DNA from 2 places in the Streptomyces sp. NPDC046977 genome. Region 1 is predicted to be linked to the other one. Evidence: riboswitches for the same ligand, from Rfam matches in the RefSeq annotation. Region 1 holds a riboswitch; the other holds the start of a gene.
The links. Region 1 has a riboswitch for thiamine pyrophosphate ahead of thiC (phosphomethylpyrimidine synthase ThiC). Riboswitches for the same ligand answer to the same signal wherever they lie in the genome.
Positions count from the first base shown of each region.

Region 2: linked by a shared signal. The riboswitch ahead of ABZ883_RS29155 (thiamine ABC transporter substrate-binding protein) and the one ahead of thiC (phosphomethylpyrimidine synthase ThiC) in region 1 are both predicted to bind thiamine pyrophosphate.

Region 1 covers NZ_JBEYWO010000005.1:121,744-129,122, forward strand. Annotated here, with positions in the region: gene ABZ883_RS09795 (metallophosphoesterase) at 192-1,229, shown strand; gene ABZ883_RS09800 (hypothetical protein) at 1,394-2,245, shown strand; gene ABZ883_RS09805 (hypothetical protein) at 2,408-3,478, shown strand; gene thiC (phosphomethylpyrimidine synthase ThiC) at 3,489-5,255, opposite strand; TPP riboswitch at 5,247-5,374, opposite strand; gene ABZ883_RS09815 (YibE/F family protein) at 5,437-6,768, shown strand; gene ABZ883_RS09820 (hypothetical protein) at 6,795-6,995, shown strand; gene ABZ883_RS09825 (SPFH domain-containing protein) at 7,145-7,379, shown strand, end outside.
Region 2 covers NZ_JBEYWO010000022.1:110,601-117,979, reverse strand. Annotated here, with positions in the region: gene ABZ883_RS29160 (iron ABC transporter permease) at 1-706, opposite strand, end outside; gene ABZ883_RS29155 (thiamine ABC transporter substrate-binding protein) at 766-1,845, opposite strand; TPP riboswitch at 1,837-1,941, opposite strand; gene rlmN (23S rRNA (adenine(2503)-C(2))-methyltransferase RlmN) at 2,006-3,112, opposite strand; gene ABZ883_RS29145 (hypothetical protein) at 3,496-3,981, shown strand; gene ABZ883_RS29140 (hypothetical protein) at 4,130-4,861, shown strand; gene ABZ883_RS29135 (GNAT family N-acetyltransferase) at 5,561-6,538, opposite strand; gene ABZ883_RS29130 (APC family permease) at 6,901-7,379, shown strand, end outside.

The sequences.
Region 1 (7,379 bases):
AAGCGGACGGGTCGGGAGCGCGGCGGCGGACCCGCGAGCCCGTCCGGGCGGAGGCGCATCCTCCGGGGCGCGATGAGCCCGTCCCGGGGGGATTTGTCCGGACCGGAGGAAATCGCTATCACCAGGTGTGTCACGCCGCGACATCGTCATTCCTATGATGGGCGGATGGTGGCGCGACGGTGGAGGGTTCGATGACTCAGGGGGCAGGTCAGGGACCCATGCTCGGCACGGGGTCCGGCGGGCGTCCGCACGGTGCGGAGGCCGCGGCCCAGAGTGCGCCACCGGCGCCTCCGGGCCCGCAGTCCGGCACCGGCTACGAGCCCACGCTCGTCGAGGAGGTGCCGCTCCCCGAGGAGTACACACCCACCCAGCGCGATCTCCCGGTCATCGGCGCCGCCGACGAACCGCCGCTCGGACCGCTCTACGTCGTCGGCGACGTCCACGGCTACCTCGGCGAGCTCTGCGAGGCCCTCTACGCGATCGGGCTGATCGACGCCGAAGGCCACTGGGCGGCGGGCAACGCCCGCCTGTGGTTCCTCGGCGACTTCACCGACCGCGGCCCGGACGGCGTCGGCGTCATCGACCTGGTCATGCAGCTGTCCGCGGAGGCCGCCGCGGCAGGCGGCTACACCCGCGCCCTCATGGGCAACCACGAGCTGCTGCTCTACGGCGCCCACCGCTTCGGCGACACCCCGGTCAACTCCGCCGCCGGCACCGCCACCTTCCTGGCCGCCTGGCGCCTCAACGGCGGCCAGACCAGCGACATGGAGCGGCTGGAGGACCACCACATCGCCTGGATGTCCCGGCTCGACGCGGCCGCCCTCGCCGACGACCACCTCCTGCTGCACTCCGACACCACCGCCTACCTGGAGTACGGCGAGACCATCGACGCCATGAACGACGCGGTCACCGGCATCCTCCAGCGCGGCGACGCCGACGAGTGCTGGGAGCTGTTCCGCAAGTTCACCCGGCGCTTCGCCTTCCGCGGCGAGGACGGGGCGCAGGCGGCCCGGGAACTGCTCGGCACCTACGGCGGCCGCCGGGTCGTGCACGGCCACAGCCCCATCCCGTACCTGCTCGGCGAGGCCGGCGGCGAGCACGCCGCGGACTCCCCCGACCGGACCGCCGTCGTCGAGGGACCGCACGTCTACGCCGACGACCTCGCGGTGGCCATGGACGGCGGAGTGACGATGGAGGGCAAACTCCTGGTCGCACGCCTGCCGTTGTAGCCGCCGAAACCCCCATTTTCCGGAAACACTCTGTCACCCCGTCACCTCCGCGCTCTACCATCGGGTTATCCGTAGGCAGCTTCTCCTCCGCTTCCGCCCAGCCGGTCCGGAAATCCAGTGCGGACCCCGGGGCGGCACCGGAGACGGAGCATCGGGGGATGCACATGAACAGCGCTCCACATCTGCTCACCGAGGACCGCCCGGAGTTCGAGCGCGTCCTCGACGCGGCACTGCACTCGGAAGGCACCCGGGCCGCCCTCGCGGACGCCCGGAACGCGCTCAACACCGAGCAGTTGCGCACCATGGCGCTCAGCGCCGCCGCGCCCATATCCGCCTGCGCGGCGCCGGAGTACGAGAGTTACCTCAAGGCCCGCGAGGCGCTGTCCGAGCAACGCCGTGAACAGCGGGTCGCCGCCGTCTCCGGCATCGGCTACGCCGCGGCCGCACCGGGGGTCGCCGACGGTTCGGGCGCCGGGCTGTTCGCGATCGTCGCCGTCCTCACACCCGTCCTCGCCGGCACCGCCGCCGTGATCTTCCTGGTCCTGGGCTACGCCCTGGCGCTCGGCCACTCCGAGCCGGACATCGCCGCTCCCCTGCGTCAGGCCGGCTGGCTCTTCGCGGCGGTCGCCGCGTGCGGCATCGTCGTCGGCATGATCGGGCTGCTCCTCACGGCCCTGCGCAACAGCTCCACCGCCCGGGCCGACCGTCCACCCGACGAACCGCCCGAGATCACCGCGGCCCGCGAGATCTGGCGCCGGGCCCTTCTGGAACGCGGCCTCCAGCCCTTCATCGACGCGGCCCTGGCCAAGGCCGCGGACTCCGCCCCGCCCCCGCCGGACCGCCGCAATGGCGACGGCAACCACCGCATGCCACGCCTGGGTTACTCCCGCCCCGACTTCTCCAGCCCCGGCCCGGAGTCCTCCCCGGAACCCGGGCACCGGTTCACCAGTCCCGACTACTCCAGCCCCGACTACTCCAGTCCGGACTACGGCGGCCCCGACCACGCCCCCAACTGACCCCCACGGCCCCCGCCCCCGAGTCACCCCGGGGCCGGGGGCCGTGCCGTGCGCCTCCGTGCGGAGCGTCGCGCGCCGGGCCCGCCACCTGCCTGCGCTGAGACGTCCTACGATGCGTCAGTCCTCCGGCGGATCCGGATCATCGTGCGGCAAGGGGAATCCATGCGCCTGTCCAGCTACGTCGGAAAGGCCGCCATGTGCACGGCAGCGATACCCCTCCTCGCCGGGTGCACGGGGGAACAGGACGCGGGCGGGGCCGTGGAGCGACCCGCCTCCTGGACGAACCTGCCGGTGCGGACCGGCGCGCGGGACGTCGTCCACACGGACACCAAGCACCGGTCGTACGAGGTCAGGATCACGGTCAAGAGTCTGGTCCGGGGCTCGGAGGAGGACATGCGGGGCGCGCGCGTGGACGAGGAGCTGCAGGACCTGGTCCCCCACTACCTCACCTTCGAGGTCGCCAACATCGGCCGGAAGACGATCCCCGCCGCCTCCATGGTGGACAGCCATTTCGCACTGAACGGCACCGACTGGGCGCGTGGGGAGAAGGTCTGGATCAGCGGCGGCAGGCCGGGCGGGATCGACCTGCCCTGCGCGGACACCGCGCCGAAGACACTGGCGCCCGGCGACTCGTACACCACCTGCGTGACCTACGCGCTGCCCGAGGGCGTCGGTGTGCTGTCGCTGACGCACAACGCCGACGGCTACCTCGACGAAGGTGGCGCGGTCGCCGCCTGGCCCGTCGAGGGCGGCCTCGAGGCGGCGTCCGCCGGGCTGGCGGAGCCGGGCGACATCATCCCCGTCCAATGGGACGCCCGCGAGGACGGCGTGCTCGAACTGCCCGCCACGCTGGTGTCCGTACGCCGGGGCAGCCCGGCCGATCTCGCGCGCCTGGATCTCGATCTCAACGAGAACGAGCGGCGCGGCATCCCCTACTACGCGTCGGTCACCTACACCAACACCGGGTCGAAAGACCTCTACACCGACCAGGCCGGCCAGGTCCGCCTGCTCACCGAGAGCGGTCGGCAGATCCCGGGGAAGACCCCCTTCGTCCGTGACACGAAGATCCCGGGCTGTCCGTCCGACTGGGTCGCCCGGACGATCCCGCCGGGCGGCAGCGTGACGGAGTGCAGCGTCCACCTGGTGACGGACGACGGCGACAAGCCGTTCGCGGTGGGTTTCAAGGAGGCGGGCCGGCCAGGACTGGTGGCCTGGTCGACCCCCCTCCGCTGAGGCGGCCGGGTCAGCCGGCCGAACTGCCGCCCGTCTCCGCCAGCGGCAGGTAGACCCGGTTGCCGGAAGCCGCGAACTCCGCGGACTTCTCCGCCATGCCGGCCTCGATCTCCTCGGCCGTGCCGCCGTGCTGCCGCCGGATGTCCTGGGAGATCTTCATCGAACAGAATTTCGGGCCGCACATCGAGCAGAAGTGCGCCGTCTTCGCCGGCTCCGCCGGCAGGGTCTCGTCGTGGAAGGCCCGTGCCGTGTCCGGGTCGAGGGCCAGGTTGAACTGGTCCTCCCAGCGGAACTCGAAGCGCGCGTCGGACAGGGCGTCGTCCCACTCCTGGGCGCCGGGGTGGCCCTTGGCGAGGTCGGCCGCGTGGGCGGCGATCTTGTAGGTGATCACGCCGGTCTTGACGTCGTCACGGTCGGGCAGGCCCAGGTGCTCCTTCGGCGTGACGTAGCAGAGCATCGCCGTGCCCCACCAGGCGATCATCGCGGCGCCGATGCCGGAGGTGATGTGGTCGTAGGCGGGTGCGATGTCGGTGGTCAGCGGGCCGAGGGTGTAGAACGGCGCCTCCTCGCAGATCTCCTGCTGCAGGTCGATGTTCTCCTTGATCTTGTGCATCGGGACGTGCCCGGGCCCCTCGATCATCGTCTGCACGCCGTGCCGCTTGGCCACGGAATTGAGCTCGCCGAGCGTGCGCAGCTCCGCGAACTGGGCCTCGTCGTTGGCATCCGCGATGGAGCCGGGGCGCAGGCCGTCGCCGAGGGAGTACGTGACGTCGTAGGCGGCGAGGATCTCGCAGAGCTCCTCGAAGTGCTCGTAGAGGAAGCTCTCCTTGTGGTGGGCGAGGCACCAGGCCGCCATGATCGAGCCGCCGCGGGAGACGATGCCGGTCTTGCGGCGGGCGGTGAGCGGGACGTAGCGCAGCAGGACGCCCGCATGGACGGTCATGTAGTCGACGCCCTGCTCGGCCTGCTCGACGACCGTGTCCTTGTAGATCTCCCAGGTCAGCTCCTCGGCCTTGCCGTCGACCTTCTCCAGAGCCTGGTAGAGGGGGACGGTGCCGATGGGGACGGGGGAGTTGCGGAGCACCCATTCGCGGGTGGTGTGGATGTTGCGGCCGGTGGACAGGTCCATGACCGTGTCGGCGCCCCAGCGGGTCGCCCAGGTCATCTTCTCCACTTCCTCCTCGATGGAGGAGGTGACGGCGGAGTTGCCGATGTTGGCGTTGACCTTCACCAGGAACCGCTTGCCGATGACCATCGGCTCGATCTCCGGGTGGTTGACGTTCGCCGGCAGCACCGCCCGGCCCGCCGCGATCTCCTCGCGGACGACCTCGGGGGCGACGTTCTCGCGGATCGCGGCGAACTCCATCTCCGGGGTGATCTCGCCGCGCCGGGCGTACGCGAGCTGGGTGACCGCCTGCCCGCCGCGTCCGCGCCGCGGCAGGCGCGGGCGGCCGGGGAAGACGGCGTCCAGGTTGCGCAGCCCGCCGCGCGGTGAGGTGTGCTTGAGGCCGTCGTCCTCGGGGCGGACAGGGCGGCCGGGGTACTCCTCGGTGTCGCCGCGGGCGACGATCCAGTTCTCCCGCAGCGGCGGGAGGCCGCGGCGGACGTCGGTGGTCACGTTCGGGTCGGTGTACGGGCCGGACGTGTCGTACAGCGTCACGTCCTGGCCGTTGGTCAGGTGCACCCGGCGGACAGGGACCTCGATGTCCGGGCGGGACCCGGTCACGTAGCCCTTGTGCCAGCCGATTTCGCGCGCGCGTGCATCCTGCATGGTCATGAGACCCACTCCCTACGCCGGCATTACCCGGTAACAGGTTCAGCGGTCGGCGCAGCTGGTGGCCCTCGGCCGGTCAGCGCCCTCTCAGCCCGGTGCTCCGAGCTCCCGCGGTGTGCAAAGGTGGAACCACGCTAGCGGGTCTTCTCCGGCGCGCACCAGTGCGCCTTGGGATGATCGGCGCGTGGACTCCCCTCATGCGCAGCCCCCCGGCCCCGGCAACGGCCACGCCCACGGCCCCGGTCACGGGCACAGTCACGGCCACAGTCACGGCCATGGCCACGGTCCGGTGCCGCCGGTCTCCCGGCATCTGCGGAAGGTCATCGCCGCGGTGCTGATCCCGTTCGTCGCCGCGGTGGTGGTCGGGCTGGTGGTGCTCTGGCCGAACGGGGTGCCGGCCCACAAGCGCTCGGGCGTCGGTTTCGACCAGCAGACGCAGTCGGGCCGGGTGGTGCGGGTGGAGAACGTCAAGTGCGCGGACGTGAACGCGGAGCCGAACACCGGCGAGCCCGGCGCGACCCCGCCGAAGACCCCGTCGATCTGCGAGCGGGCGACCATCCGCGTCACCTCGGGCAAGGACACCGGCCGTACCTTCACCGAGATCGTGCAGCCGACCCAGACCCGGCACTACACCGAGGGGCAGAAGGTCCTGCTGTCCTACGCGCCCGGCGCGCCGAAGGAGTTGCAGTACTCGGTCACCGATGTGGACCGGGCGCTGCCGCTGTGGCTGCTGGCCGGGCTCTTCGCGGCGGCGGTGGTCGTGGTCGGGCGGCTGCGCGGGTTCCTGGCGCTGGCGGCGCTGATCGTCAGCTTCGCGGTGCTGACGCTGTTCATCCTCCCGGCGATCCTGCACGGCAGCGATCCGCTGCTGGTGGCGGTCATCGGCGGCAGCGCGATCATGCTGATCGCGCTCTACATGTGCCACGGCCTCAATGCCCGTACCTCGGTGGCCGTCCTCGGCACGCTCTGCTCGCTGCTGCTGATCGCGCTGCTGGGCTCGGTGTTCATCGACTGGGCGGTGCTCAGCGGCAACACCTCGGACGAGACCGGGCTGATCCACGACCTCTATCCGGGCATCGAGATCCACGGTCTGCTGCTGGCGGGGATCGTGATCGGCTCGCTCGGTGTGCTGGACGACGTGACGGTCACCCAGACCTCGGCCGTGTGGGAGCTCCGGGACGCCGATCCGGGCGCGAGCTGGCACAAGTTGTACCGGGCGGCGATGCGCATCGGGCGCGACCACATCGCCTCGGTGGTCAACACCCTGGTGCTGGCGTACGCGGGCGCCGCGCTGCCCCTGCTGCTGCTGTTCTCGATCGCGCAGCGCGGCGTGCTGGCGGTGGCGGGCAGCGAGTTGGTGGCGGAGGAGATCGTCCGGACCCTGGTCGGCAGCATCGGGCTGGTGGTGGCCGTGCCGCTGACGACCGCGCTGGCCGCGCTGGTGGTGTCGGCGGACCGCTCCGGGAGGGACACTGTCCCCACGGGCGGCGGGCGCCGCCGGCGCCGGGCACGGTGAGTTCCTGAAGTACGGGGGTGGACGGGGTGGTCGGGCTCCAGGGGAGGGTGACCGGGGCCGTGGGCCCGGGGCTGGTCGGCGAGGTGATCGTGCAGGTCCGCGGGGGTGCGGAGGCCTTCCTCGCGTACCCGGCGACCGAGGGGGAGAGCATCGGGAAGGGCACGGTCGTGGTGGTCGTGGAGTATCTGCCGCCACGGACCGTGTATGTCGCGCCCGCCTACGGCTGACGGGCCCGGGGACGAGACGGGGACGGGTCAGGGCGGCTTCGTATCAAGAATGCGACAAGGATCCGCCAGGATCTTTCGGCGCGACTTGCGCAGGCGCACACTCCCGTACGCGGCCCCGATCGGGGCCAATCGTAAGGGGGCGTGTGCCGATGGTGATCGGCGTCGCGGCGGGCGCGGTGCTCGTCGCTCTCATTGTGGTGATCGTGCTGTTCCGGCTCATGTGGCGGGTTGCCGAGCCGAACGAGGCCCTGGTCATCTCGGGTTCCAAGCACCGTGCGGACGGGGTCGGGGAGGGCATGGGGTTCCGCGTCGTCACCGGTCGCGGAACGCTGGTGATGCCCGGTGTCCAGGTGGTGCGGAAGCTGTCGCTCGACCTCAACGAGG
Region 2 (7,379 bases), on a different contig from region 1:
ACTGGACGATCGTCAGCACGGCCGCGGTCGGCAGGTCCAGCAGCTGCGCGGTCTCGCGGTAGATCTCCACCTCCAGGGTGGAGTACGCGGGCCCGCCGAGGATCTGCACAACCCCGAAGGACGTGAAGGTGAAGAGGAACACCATGACCGCGGCCGCCGCCACGGCCGGCGCGAGCGCGGGCAGCGTCACCCGCCGCCACGCGGCGAACCGCCCGGCACCCAGCACCCGCGCGGCCTCCTCCTGCCGCGGGTCGAGCTGCGCCCACAGGCCGCCCACGGTCCGTACGACCACCGCGTAGTTGAAGAAGACGTGCGCCAGCAGGATCGCCCACACCGTGGTGTCCAGGCGCACCCCCCACAGCTCGTCCAGCAGCCCTCCCCGCCCCAGCAGCGCGAGGAACGCCGACCCGGCGACGACCGTCGGCAGTACGAAGGGCACGGTCACCACCGCCCGCAGCAGATGCCGTCCGGGGAAGTCGAAGCGCGCGAACACATAGGCGCCCGGCAGGGCGACCGCCAGGGTCAGCGCGGTCGAGGCGGCCGCCTGCCAGCAGGTGAACCACAGCACGTGCAGGATGTCGGGATCGCCCAGCACCTCCGCGAACCGGCCCAGGCGCCATCGGCCGCCCTCGCGGAGCCCGCGGGTGACGATGGCGGCGACCGGGTAGCCGAAGAACACCGCGAAGAAGGCGGCCGGCACGGCCATCAGGCCGAGCCGCACGGCGTGCGGCCGCGCGGCGGCCGCCCTGCGCCGGGCCGCTCCGGTCACTTCAGCACGAGCGAGGACCACGTCTTGACCCACTGCTCACGGTTCGCGGCGATCTTCTTCGGCTCGACGGTGGCCGAACCGCTGATCACGGGCGCGTACTTGGTGAAGACCTCGGGCAGCTTCGCGTCGCCGCGGGCGGGGTTGACGAACATGCTGAGCGGCATGTCCTCCTGGAAGGCGCGGCTCAGCAGGAAGTCGATCAGCGCCTTGCCGCCCTCGGTGTTCTTCGCGCCGTCCAGCAGCCCGGCGAACTCGATCTGCCGGAAGCAGGTGGCCGTCGCCACGCCGGTCGGGCCCTGCGCGGGCTGCTCCTTCAGCGCGAGCACCTCGGCGGGCGGACTGGAGGCGTAGGACACGACCAGCGGCTTGTCGCCCTTGCCGCCGCCCGCTCCGGAGAAGTTGTCGTAGTACGCCTGCTCCCAGCCGTCGACGACCTGGACGCCGTTGGCCTTCAGCTTGGTCCAGTAGTCCTGCCAGCCCTCGTCCCCGTACTTCGCGGTGGTCGCCAGCAGGAAGGCCAGACCCGGGGAGGAGGTCGCGGCGTTCTCCGTGACCAGCAGGTCCTTGTACTCCGGCTTGACCAGGTCGTCGAAAGTCTCGGGAACGGGCACCTTGTGCGCGGCGAACCAGGCGCGGTCGTAATTGACGCACACGTCGCCGAAGTCGACGGGCGTGACGCGGTGCTGCGCGGCGTCGAGCTGCAGGGCGGCGGGCACCTTGTCCAGGTCCTTCGCCTCGTACGGCGTGAACAGGCCGTTGTCGAGGGCGCGGGAGAGCAGGGTGTTGTCGACGCCGAAGAAGACGTCGCCCTGCGGGTTGCCCTTGGACAGCACGGCCTGGTTGACCGCAGCGCCCGCGTCACCGCCGCGCAGGACCTTGACCGTGTAGCCGGTCTGCCGCGTGAACTCCTTCAGCACGGCCTTCGAGGCGGCGAAGGAGTCGTGGCTGACGAGGGTGACGGTCCTGGAACCGCCGCCGGCGGCAGAATCGCCGCCTCCGCCGCAGGCCGCGAGGGACGCCGCGCCGAGCGCGACAACGAGGGCGGTGCCGGCGGCACGCCGACGGATGGTGCTCATCAAGTGACTCCCTACGCCGGTATGACCCGGATCAGGTTCGAGGGTCTGCGGCCGTGCCGCACTCTCAGCGCTGTGTGCGCTCCCCTGTCGGATGTTCTGTTGTCGTTCAGGCCGTTCAGGGCAAACGGCCGCAAACGACCGCCACCCTAGCAAGCGCCGCTCAGCGCTCGGAAGCCGCCAGCTGCCCGCAGGCCCCGTCGATCTCCTGGCCCCGGGTGTCGCGCACGGTCACCGGGACGCCGTGCGCCTCCAGCGCCGCGACGAACGCCCGCTCGTCCTCGGGCCGCGACGCCGTCCACTTCGAGCCCGGCGTCGGGTTGAGCGGGATCAGGTTGACGTGCACGCGCTTGCCCTTGAGCAGCCGCCCCAGCAGATCGGCGCGCCACGCCTGGTCGTTGATGTCCCGGATCAGCGCGTACTCGATCGACACGCGGCGGCCGGACACGTCGGCGTAGTGCCACGCGGCGTCCAGCACCTCGCGCACCTTCCAGCGCGTGTTGACCGGCACCAGGGTGTCGCGGAGCTCGTCGTCGGGCGCGTGCAGCGACACCGCGAGGCGGCACTTGAAGCCCTCGTCGGCGAAACGCAGCATCGCCGGCACGAGGCCGACCGTGGAGACGGTGATGCCCCGCTGCGACAGCCCCAGCCCGTCCGGCTCGGGGTCGGTCAGCCGGCGGATGGCGCCCACCACGCGCTTGTAGTTGGCCAGCGGCTCGCCCATGCCCATGAAGACGATGTTCGACAGCCGCGCCGGGCCGCCCGGGATCTCCCCGTCACGCAGCGCGCGCATGCCCGCGACGATCTGGTGCACGATCTCGCCGGTGGACAGGTTCCGGTCCAGGCCTGCCTGCCCGGTCGCGCAGAAGGGGCAGTTCATGCCGCAGCCCGCCTGCGAGCTGATGCACATCGTCACGCGGTCCGGGTAGCGCATCAGCACCGACTCGACCAGCGTCCCGTCGAACAGCCGCCACAGCGTCTTGCGCGTCGTGTCGTTGTCCGTGCTGCTGTGCCGCACGACCGACATCAGGTCCGGCAGCAGCCCCTCGGCCAGCTTCCCGCGCGACGCCGCCGGGATGTCCGTCCACGCGGCCGGGTCGTCGGTGTACCGCGCGAAGTAGTGCTGCGACAGCTGCTTGGCCCGGAACGGCTTCTCCCCCAGCTCCGCGACCACCTCCCGCCGCTCGTCGGGCGTGAGGTCGGCGAGGTGCCGCGGCGGCTTCTTGGCGGCGCGCGGCGCGACGAAAGTGAGTTCTCCGGGTGCAGGCATGGTCCGTCCAGTGTCGCAGATCGTTTGGGGCGCCCCAGGTCGGACGGGTGAGGCCCCCGTCACTCTCCGGTGTCCCCTGTCGACCGCGGTCGGCCTCGACCGACCGTTCACGGCCCGCAGACGGCCCGGACGACGCGGTCCGCGCCGCGAGGGGGCGACTGCGAGCAGCCGACACGCCCGTCCGGGCGCCGGCACAGCGGAAATCCCGTCGCCCTCCTCGCCCCGACGAAGAACAATTCCCGTCATGGGGACGGACATTTACGGGTTCATAGAGTGCCGCTGGGATCACTGGCTGGACGAGGACGACCGGGTCTGGTTCAGGGCCATCAACCTCATGCATCTGTACAACGGGCGCTCCTACGTCGCCTTCGGGTCGCTGTTCGGTGTCCGCGACACCACCTCCTTCCGCCCGCTCGCCGATCTCCGCGGCCTTCCGTCCGACGCGTCGCGGGAGACCCTCGCCGACGTCCAGTCCTGGGGCTCGGACCTGCCCCGACGCATCCTGGATCACCTGGGCGGAGCTGAAGGCCGCGGACTGGGAGGAGATCGCGAACGAGGTCGACGACTGCGTTCACGAGTACCGCCGCAGCCCCGACGGGACCTGGGTGATGCACGGGCAGAACTCCGGCCTCACCCGCTTCGCCGAGCTCTCCGGTCACACCGACCACCACACCCTCCACCACGCGGGCAGGGTCTACGCCGAGGGCACCGAGTGGCCGGACGGCGACCGCCTCTTCCGCATCGGCCGCCTCCGCCGCAAGGATGCCGTGCCGCACAGGGACTGGGCCCCCGTCTGGTCGGTGATGCGCACACTGGCGAACCTCCACGGCGACGAGGGCGTCCGCCTGGTCGTCTGGTTCGACGGCTGACCCGACCTGGCTCGAGCTCGACAGCCGGCCGACTCCGCACGGCCCGGTTCACGCCACCCGCCCCTGGAGACAACACTTCTGGAGCGATTCTTCCCAGGGGGGCGGCATGTCCGATTCAGGTTCCCGATTCTCGCGGACCGTACGCAGCGTGATGCACAGTCTCGACCTCTACGTGACGCTGGTCGCAGCCGTCGCATTCGGCGTTCTAGGGCTGGTCGGCAAAACTTCGCCAGAAGTCATTACTTCCGGTGTTCTGGCAGTACTGGCTCTCGTAGGATTCTCACTTCTCAGAATTCGCTCACAGGGCGACAGGATCAACGATTCTCTCGCCGGGCTCGCTCGATCGAACGCAGACCGCTTCTTCACCGAGGTGGACGACGCCGACGAGATCAAGGAGATGATCTCGTCGTCCCGCGAATTGTGGCTCCACGGCTGGACACTTGAACTGCACCTGGCGTCGTACGAGCAGGAATTGAGGAGAGCCGTCACCGCGGGCCTGAACGTCAAGATCCTCGTCATCGAGCCGAACAGCCCGGCCATGGCCGTCGCGGCCAGTGAAGCCGCCAACCGCAGCGCCGACGACCTCAGTGCCAACCTGGAAGGCAACCTCAGGAGGCTCGCGGCACCGCTGTCCGGTCCCGTTTCCGGAAGGCTGGAAATCAGGACCCTGACCCATGTGCCGCACTACACAGTGATCGCCTCCGATCCCTCGACGGACCGAGGGAAAATGATCATGCGCCTCGCCACCTTCCGGGCCAATCATTGGCAGCGCCCCACCTTCACCGTGACTCGTCGCAACGACGGCGATTGGTACACATTCTTCAGGGACCAGTTCGACAAGAAATGGGAATCCGCGAGCGCCTACGATTCGATCCCGTAGAAAAGGAGACTCGGGCGGTCTCCCGCCGTCGGCTCCCTGGTGCCGGTCACGCCTACGGGGGTTCCTCGCACCAGGGAGCACAAGCCGCGGCCGGCGCCTACCGGGACCGGCGGTCGATCAATGGGCGCCCCGCATAGCGGCGGCCGGGCCAGGCAGGTTCCTGCCGGCCTCCGCGTGCATCAGGCAGGCATGTGGCACCTCAACCGCCGCGAGCAGGACCACGACGGGCCGCGTCCATCGGCGGTGAGACCGTCCATGAACCCCAGCTCCGCCTATGTCCTTGTTGTGTTCGCCGGGGGACTTGCCGATGGGCGGACGCAACAACTCCCCTCGCCCGGCTGGGCGAAGGGACAAGCGTGTCCGGCGTCACCTACCGAACCGCCCTGGGTCCGGCGCCAGAGGTGAAGGACACTGCTCAAGGATGGGCGCAGGTCTTTCGCCCCGCGGAGGGGCCGCTCGGCGACCGCTGTCCGCACATCGGGCCGACTCCTTGCCCCGCCCGCGGCAGCCCGACCTGTGCCCGGGCTTGGAAGGCTCACGCGGCGGCGAGTCGAAGCATCGGAGCACCGGCCGCCGCAGCCACCGCGGTTTTGGCTGCGCGCCCCCTGGCCTCCCCCTGCGGGCGCAGACGGGGGCGTGAGCGACGCCGTGTGCGTCCGAATGACGGGCGACGATTCGTGCGACACCCACGCACCCCGGTCACTGGACGTCGAGCGCCCACCGCACGGACCGCTCCTTGGCCACGAACCCGGCCTTCTCGTAGATCCCGAACGCCCCGCTGGGATTCGCCGAGTCCACGCTCAGGCCGGCCTTCCCATAGCCCCGGTCGGCGGCGCTGCGCAGCGCGTGCGCGATCAGCCCGCCGGCGACTCCGCGCTTGCGGTGTTCCCGGAGCGTCCCGATGAGCATGAAGTAGGCCTCGCGCACGCCGGTGGCCGCCGTGTCGGCGTCCCACGACATGGTCACCAGCATGCCGGCCGGGGCTCCGGTCGCCACGTCCCGGAGCAGAAAGCTGACCTCGGGCCGGAAGCTGTGATTGGTGATCTTGTTCTTCCAGGCGTCAACGGGCACCGGGACGCTGCCCCAATGATCCTTGAACGCCTCGTTCCGGATCATCCGGAACTCCTCGTCGCTCTCCTCCGACCACGGCTCGACCCGCAGGCCGTCGGGGATCGCCGTGTCCGGGATCGCGCCGCGCAGCGGGTGCTCCATGGACTGGTAATAGCGGGTCGGCGCGAACCCCTGGGAGCGGAAGAGCGGGGCCGCGCCGGGGATGTGCTCGGCCTGCTGGGCCTCGACCACGAGCTTCAACGTCGGGTGATGCAGCGCGTGCAACGCCTTCGCACCCGCTGTCCCGGCCTCCAGCAACACGGTGCCGACCCCTTGGCGACGGTAGTCCGGGTGCACCCCGCCCTCGACCATGACCCGGTGTATCTCCTCGGCGGTCGGCTTGTAGGTGGCCTTTGTGTAGCCGACCATCACATCGCCGTCGAAGGCAGCCAGGCTCGCGCGCCCCAGGTCCGCGTAGGGATCCATCAGTTCCTGGAGGGTGTCCTCCTCGTCGTAGTGCTCGCCGATCCTGTCTTCCGTCTCCATGGCCTTGAGGAGGTCGGCCGTCGCCTTCGCGTCCCCGATGGTGAGCGGTCGCCACGTCAAGTGGGCGGATTCTGCGTCCATGCAGCGGACCGTACTGAAACCCACGGCACGGTGTCGCTCGGTTTTCGCGACCAGGACCGAAGGCACGGTGACGCGCTCCCGGGACCCTGTTCCAGCCGTGCAATCCGGCTGCGGGGCCGTGCCGGGTCCGCAAAGCGCCCGTTGGGTGCGGCGCAGACGAAGGTTCGCCTCCTCCGGACCGCTGCGCGAACGGTGTCGGTGCCCGCACCCGCCTTCCGCGATGGGGGCCGGGACACGCGTACGCGAAGGCCGTCGCACACCGTCGCGCGGCCGTGGTCGGAAGCCGTCCACCTCGTGCCGCTATCGTGCGCCGGTACGGCAATCCTGACCGGTCCGGGCGCCGGTGGACTGGGGAGTGAGTGATGAGCACGTCGGCCACCACGGGCACCGGGGAGCTGAAGCGGCACCTTGGGGTGTCCGACGCGGTGCTGATCGGGCTCGGGTCGATGATCGGCGCCGGGATCTTCGCGGCACTCGCCCCGGCCGCCGCCGCGGCCGGCTCCGGGTTGCTGCCCGGCCTCGCCCTCGCGGCCGTGGTGGCGTACTGCAACGCCACCTCCTCGGCCAGGCTGGCGGCCCGCTACCCGCAGTCGGGCGGCACCTATGTGTACGGCCGCGAGAGGCTCGGGGAGTTCTGGGGCTATCTGGCCGGGTGGGGGTTCGTCGTCGGCAAGACCGCCTCCTGCGCGGCGATGGCCCTGACGGTGGGCTCGTACGTGTGGCCGGGCCAGGCCCACGCGGTCGCGGTCGCCGCGGTGGTCGCGCTCACCGCGGTGAACTACGCCGGGGTGCAGAAGTCCGCGCTCCTGACCAGGGCGATCGTCGCCGTGGTACTGGCGGT